DNA from 2 places in the Plantibacter lichenum genome. Region 2 is predicted to be linked to the other one. Evidence: predicted binding sites of a transcription regulator. Region 2 holds the regulator's gene; the other holds the start of a gene.
The links. Region 2 encodes LexA, which represses DNA repair genes until DNA is damaged. Its sites were predicted from a motif close to TCGAACANNTGTTCGA; they were not measured.
Positions count from the first base shown of each region.

Region 1: a site for LexA is predicted at 1,977-1,992, ahead of ACQ3HB_RS16620 (HNH endonuclease signature motif containing protein). Genes of this name have one in related genera too.

Region 1 is NZ_JBOBFT010000013.1:51,339-54,753, forward strand. It holds gene ACQ3HB_RS16615 (ATP-binding cassette domain-containing protein) at 1-120, shown strand, start outside; gene ACQ3HB_RS16620 (HNH endonuclease signature motif containing protein) at 476-1,948, opposite strand; gene ACQ3HB_RS16625 (CE1 family esterase) at 2,308-3,315, opposite strand.
Region 2 is NZ_JBOBFT010000014.1:31,605-35,019, forward strand. It holds gene ACQ3HB_RS17145 (histidinol-phosphate transaminase) at 1-759, opposite strand, end outside; gene ACQ3HB_RS17150 (LysM peptidoglycan-binding domain-containing protein) at 835-1,302, opposite strand; gene lexA (transcriptional repressor LexA) at 1,572-2,264, shown strand; gene hflX (GTPase HflX) at 2,444-3,415, opposite strand, start outside.

The sequences.
Region 1 (3,415 bases), on a different contig from region 2:
CGTTCGCGTGGGCGTGAGCGTGAGGAACATGACCACCGCGTGGAGCAGAGTCCTCGAGAGCTGCGCGCTGTTGAGGTCGAGGGTGCGGTGGAGGGTGACGTTGAGGTTGGCGTCGTCTAGCTGTCGTTCCTGTGAGGTTGTAGACGCGATCTGACCCCTGTTCCCTGAGCTTTCGGCCCCTGAGCCTGTCGGTCCCTGAGCCTTTCGGTCCCTGAGCCTGTCAAAGGGCGGGGGTTTGAGGATCTGGGGCGTCTCCACTTCGACAAGCTCAGTGACCGGGTGCCGTGTCGGTCCCTGAGCCTGTTGAAGGGAAGGGGGCACGGATCCGAAGCGTCCGCACTTCGACAGGCTCAGCGACCGGGTGCGGTATCGGTCCCTGAGCCTGTCGAAGGGTGTGGGTCGGGGATATGGGTCGTCCGCACTTCGACAAGCTCAGCGACCGGGTGCGGCAGGGTCTGGGACCGGGTTGATGTGGTCATGTGTCAGGGAGTGGTTCGAGGGGGTACCAGTCCGGGGGATCCGGTTCCGTGGTGAATACCTGACCACTCGGACTGATCCAGTGCAGCACCCCGTCCGGACCCGGTTCCAGGGACCAGTTGGTTTCGTGTTTGAGGTGGTGGTGCTTCGGACACAGGTGCGCGAGGTTCTCCACCGACGTTTCACCTCCCTCCGACCACGGGACCGTGTGGTCCAGTTCGCATCCCTTCGCGAGGCGGTTGCAGCCCGGTGCTCGGCAGTGGGTGTCTCGGATCGCGAGGGCTCGTTTCATGTCCGCGGGTGGCACGTATCGTTCTCGACTCACCGAGAGGACCGCCCCGGTCTCAGGGTGGGTGAGGATCCGGGTGAAGGACTTCGCGTGCACGCTCAGCCTGACCGCGGTCTCCGGGTCGATGGGACCGTAGCCTTCGAGGGAACCTGGTTGGTGCTCGTGACCAAGGATCGTCATCACCGGGACCGTGACATGCACGGTGGGGATGATGCCTTCCGTGATGTCCTCGATGCTCGGGAGCGGACGGGTCGCGGTGCGGGGTTCAAGGGCCGAGAGGGCCGCGCGGCCACGGTCAAGGACAGCCACGTTCGGTGTCGGTGTGGTTGCCCCGTCGTCCATGGACGCGGCGGGACGCGCTGGTAGGGACCGTGCCGCCCACGCAGGGACTTCCTCATCCTCGACAACTGGTGTGGCCGTTATGGGCGCCGCGACCAGTGCGGGACGCCCAGAAGACGCCGTGACACCGTAGAGGAGCAGACTCTGGGCGTTGTCGACCATCAACTGCGCACGCGTGCGGGAATCGCCGCGGCGTTGCGTGGCCGCAGTGAGGTCGGACAGGCGGTTGTAGGCGGCAGTTGCGATGGTCGCCGTGGTGAGGATCGACAGCCACGACATGCCATCCGGTGCCGGGGTCAGGGTCACGTGGCGGTCCTGCCTGGCCCGGTGGTGACGGGTACCGATGGTTTCCGGGTGGAGCTTCTCCCGCAACTGCCGAGCCAGCTGCTTCAGCTGTGCCGCGGTGCAGGTCTGCGCGAGGGGCAGGATCCGAGTCTCGAACTCTGCACGATCCGCAGAGTCGACATCCGCGAGCTGCTCCACGATCACCCGAGCATGCCCGACCGAGATCGAACCCCCGGAGAGCGCGGCAAGCGTGGCAGGGAGCTGGTCCACGAGGACTTTGGACTCGGCGATGCGATGTTGGATCGTGCGCTCCGGAACCCGCGTCATCGCAGAGAGCTCCAGGTGCAGGGAGAGACGGGCGAGGTCCTTCGCCCGGGCCGAGGTCGTGCCGGGAGGAGCGAGCGTGAGCGCGGTGAGGTCGGACAGGCGGGCGGCCTCGGCGAACAGGGTGGCCTTGCGTGCTTCGGCTGCCGCGATACAGACGTTTTCCGCGACGATCTGCTCGCCGAGGCTCGTGAGACGAGCGGCGATCGCGTCCGGAGTCGAAGGTATGTCCACTCATCAAGAATACCAAGGAGACGTGTTCTAGAACAGGGGTTCGAAGAATCTGTGGAGAACTTCTGCGCACCTAGACCCCACACTTCGACAAGCTCAGTGACCGGGACTGAGAGGCGCGGCGGTATTGCGAGGGCGACGCACTTCGACAGTCTCAGTGACCGAGCTGGGGCGACCCACTTCGACAGGCTCAGTGACCGGGAGCGAGAAGCGCGGCGGTATTGCGAGGGCAACGCACTTCGACAGGCTCAGTGACCGGGAGAACACTTCGACGGACTCAGTGACCGGGCTGGGGCGACGCACTTCGACAGGCTCGGCGGCCGGGCGGAAAGAGCGCGGCGCCAGGAAGCCGAGAACAAACGTCAGGCCAGCAGACCGAAGAAGGCGGCGATCCAGTCCGCAGCCACGAGCCGATCGGTCGATCTGCCCATGATCCGAGGAGCCCGCTTCGGGTTCGGAACGACGTGTCCACCACCCTCGATCGTCACGAGCGTGACGGGCTGAAGCCCGTCGGCACGATAATCAGTCCGAACGATCGACGTCCGAGAACGACCCGGAGCGTCCACGGCGGACGTCGTCGGAACACCGCCAACACCGCCCGGCAGCCCCGAAGCACCAGAACCCACACCAGCGACCGGGAAACCATTGCGCTCAGCGAAGTACGCAGCGGTTTCTGGCGCCGACATCCCGAGCCCACGAGGACGGAATCCCCACAGGCTCGCCATCCCACCACCGTAGGGCACGAGCGGATCCGCGGTGCCGTGGAAGAGGATCGTCGGCAGCGAATGAGGATGCGCCGGAGCAAGCACATCGGCAGGCGGCACAGCAGCACTCGACAGCACAGCAGCACCAGGAAGCCCACCATCACGCGACGGCACGGGACCGGGCGCGAACTCCGCCGGAACGGACTGCGTGACGGAGACGATCGCGATGCCGGCCAGGCGATCCGGGATCTCATGAGCAAGACGGATCACCATCTGGCCACCGTTCGAGAACCCGATGGCGTAGACACGAGCCGGATCGATGCCGAACCGCTCCCGAAGCCGATCGACGACAGCGATCGTGAACGCCGTGTCGTCCATCCCGTCACGCCGTGCAGCGAAGTCGGACGAACGGCGCGCATCGTTCCAGTGACGCTTGTGACCATCGAGATAGACGACGATCGAACCACCGCCGACGAGCCCGCCGGCAGTAGAACCAGCGGCACCCGCAGAACCGGCAGCAGTACCGCCGGCAGCAGCAGCACCGAACCCACCGGCGAAGCGATCGAACGTCCCACCCGCGAACGAGCGGAGGATGGCACCGGTCTGATTGGAACCATGGAACGCGAGGACCACGGACCCGTCCTCCCGCCCGACCGGAGGCCGCACGACGAGAGCCGAACGCTCATGCCCTCCGACATCGAGGACGAGGCGCTCACTCCGCAGCTCACCACTGCGCCCATCCCCGCCGATCCGCCGACGCTCTTCG
Region 2 (3,415 bases):
GTGGTAGGGCAGCCGGACGAGCCGGAGGGCGTCGATCACGGCAGGGTCGGCCGCGAGGTAGCCGACGCGGACGCCTGCGAATGCGAACGCCTTGCTCATGGTGCGCGAGACGAGGAGACGCGGACGGCCTTCGAGGAGCGTCAGCGCGCTCGCCTCTCCGTCGGGCGCGAACTCGGCGTACGCCTCGTCGACGACGACGATTCCGCTCGACGCCTCGTAGACGGCCTCGATCGTCTCGAGGGAGAGCGGCGTGCCCGTCGGGTTGTTCGGCGAGCACAGGAAGATGACGTCCGGATCCGATTCGCGCACCTGGGCTGCGGCCGTCTCCGGGGAGAGCTCGAAATCGGCGTCTCGGGTCGCTGCGATCCAGGTGGAGCCGACGCCCGCGGCGAGCAGCGGATACATCGAGTAGGTCGGGGTGAACCCGAGCAGCGAACGGCCGGGTCCGCCGAACGCCTGGAGGATGTGCTGCAGGACCTCGTTCGATCCGTTTCCGGCCCACACCTGTTCGGCGGTCACGCCGTGGCCGAGGTAGCGGGCGAGCGACTCGCGCAGTTCGGTGAACTCGCGGTCCGGGTACCGGTTGACGGTCAGGACTGCGGCGGCAAGGGAGGCGACGATGTCGTGTGCGACGTCCTCAGGGATGGGGTGCGTGTTCTCATTGACGTTGAGGGCAACGGGCACGTGGGCCTGCGGAGCGCCGTAGGGGATCTTCCCCCGAAGGTCGTCGCGGATGGGGAGGTCGTCGAGAGCGGTCACCCGTCAATCGTACCGACTACACCGCCGCAGACCGGCGAAACAGCCGTCTCATCGACCGACGCATCGACCGGCTGCTCAGCTCGCGTACTGCTGCGGGATGGCGAGACGCTGCCCCGGCTCCACACGAGCGGTGGACAGCTGATTCAGGTTCATGATCTCCGCGATGACATCCCTCGGGTCCGCCGACGGCGCGATCGACTCGGCGAGCTCCCAGAGGGACTCCCCCGGGTCGACCGTCACGTAGGTGAACTGGACGGACTGACCGGCTACCCCGGGCCCCGACGCCGCAGCGGATCCTGCGCCGACGGACAGCACGGCTACGGCGACGACGAGCGGGAGGGCTGCGAGCACGGTGAAGACCACGCGGCCTCGTCGTGTGAGACGGAGTCGCGAGTGCGACAGTGCCGTGCGTGAGGGCGTCGATGCGGATCCGGGCACGGCCCGTGCGGACATCGCTTGTGTCGGCATCGCTTGTGTCGGCATCGCTTGTGTCGGCATCGCTTGTGTCGGCATCGACGGGAATCCGATGAGTGCTGCAGTCATGACTACCTCCAAGTGCTCGTCTGCAGGAAGTGCGGGTCTTCCTGACGAGGTTTCGCATCCGGTGTTCGGCCAGGAGCACCGGATGCGAAGCTATGTTCCGAATATATCTTCGATTGTTCGAATGTTCAAGCACGTCTTCGGATCTATTTCCTCGAAAACCTGCGACACGCTCGAACGAATGTTTGTCTCTGGCACTCGGGTTGGATACAGTTTCGAGTGTTGGAACGAGTACACCAGCACCCACTGACACTGGTCCGGGCAGGAGCGACATGGCAGCGAACGGTAGGAGCGACGGGGCTCAGGAACGAACGGGCACACGCCGGAGGAAGAGCCTGAGCGACAAGCAGCTCGCCATCCTCGACGTGATCCAGCGCGCCGTCGCATCCCAGGGGTACCCGCCGAGCATGCGGGAGATCGGCGACGCGGTCGGTCTCGCCTCCCTGTCGAGCGTGACCCACCAGCTCAACCAGCTCGAACTGAGCGGGTACCTGCGTCGCGACCCCAACCGGCCGCGTGCGCTCGAGATCCTCATCGATCTCCCGAGCGCCGTCGAGGGCAGCGTCCCGGAGACGGCCCCGCCCGTCGGCGACGCAGCCATGGTCCCGCTCGTCGGCCGCATCGCAGCCGGCATCCCCATCACCGCTGAGCAGCAGGTCGAGGAGATCTTCCCACTCCCCCGCCAGCTCGTCGGCAAGGGCGAGCTCTTCATGTTGAAGGTCGTCGGCGAATCGATGATCGACGCCGCGATCTGCGACGGCGACTGGGTCGTCGTACGCGAGCAGAAGACGGCGGAGAACGGTGACATCGTCGCGGCCATGCTCGACGAGGAGGCCACGGTGAAGGTCTTCCGCCAGCGCGACGGCCACACCTGGCTGCTCCCGCGAAACTCCGCGTTCGAACCCATCCTGGGCGACCACGCCGACGTCCTCGGCAAGGTCGTAGCCGTTCTTCGCAGCGTCTGACGCGGGCGGCGCCCCGCACTCGGGCCCCGAACACGACGAAGGGCCGGATCAAGTCGATCCGGCCCTTCGTCGTTGCTCCGCCAGCTAGGCGTTCGCTGCGACCCGCCCACGCACGTCGCGCCTGGATTCGATGATGTTCTTGATCGATGCCGTGGCACGCAGCTGCAGGATCAGCCGATTCAGGCCGTCGGCGCGACCTCTGCCGGATGGGCTGCGAGGAGCTCGCGAGCGGCGGCGGGCGCGACCGCGAACGGTTCGAGCAGCGCAGCGATCTCGTCGTTCACGAACGCGTGCACGATCGTGCCGTGCTCGTCGTACGCCGTCTCGACGACCTTGCCGCGCTCGTGCAGAATCGTCACGAGGTCGCCGCGTTCGTAGGGCACGAGGACGTGCAGCTCGCGGCTCGGCGAGGGCAGCACTGCCTCGATGCGCTCCATGAGCTCGTCGATGCCGGCGCCCGTGCGGGCCGAGACGAAGATGCCGTCCGGTTCGAGCCCGCGGAGGACGAGCAGTTGCCCGTCGTCGACGAGATCGGACTTGTTGAAGACGACGAGTTCGCGGATCCCGCGTGCGCCCACCTCGCCGATGACGTCGCGGACTGTAGCGATCTGGCCGGCGGGGTCGGGGTGCGACGCGTCGACGACGTGCACGATGACATCGCTGTCCGCGACCTCCTCGAGCGTCGAACGGAACGCCTCGACGAGCTGGTGCGGCAGGTTGCGCACGAAACCGACGGTGTCGGCGAGCGTGTACTCGCGGCCGTCGGAGGTCACGTTCCGGCGCACCGTGGCGTCGAGGGTCGCGAAGAGCGAGTTCTCGACGAGGACGCCGGCCTTCGTGATGCGGTTCAGCAGGCTCGACTTGCCGGCGTTCGTGTACCCGGCGATCGCGACCGACGGCACGGTGTTCCGCTTTCGGTTCGCGCGCTTGGCCTCGCGGGCGGGCTTCATGGCGACGATCTGCTTCCGGAGCTTCGCCATCCGGGTGTGGATGCGACGGCGGTCGAGTTCGATCTTCGTCTCACCCGGGCCGCGCGAGCCCATGCCGGCTCCGGCGCCGCCGACCTGTCCACCGGCCTGACGGCTCATGGACTCACCCCAACCGCGAAGGCGGGGAAGCAGGTACTCGAGCTGCGCGAGTTCGACCTGGGC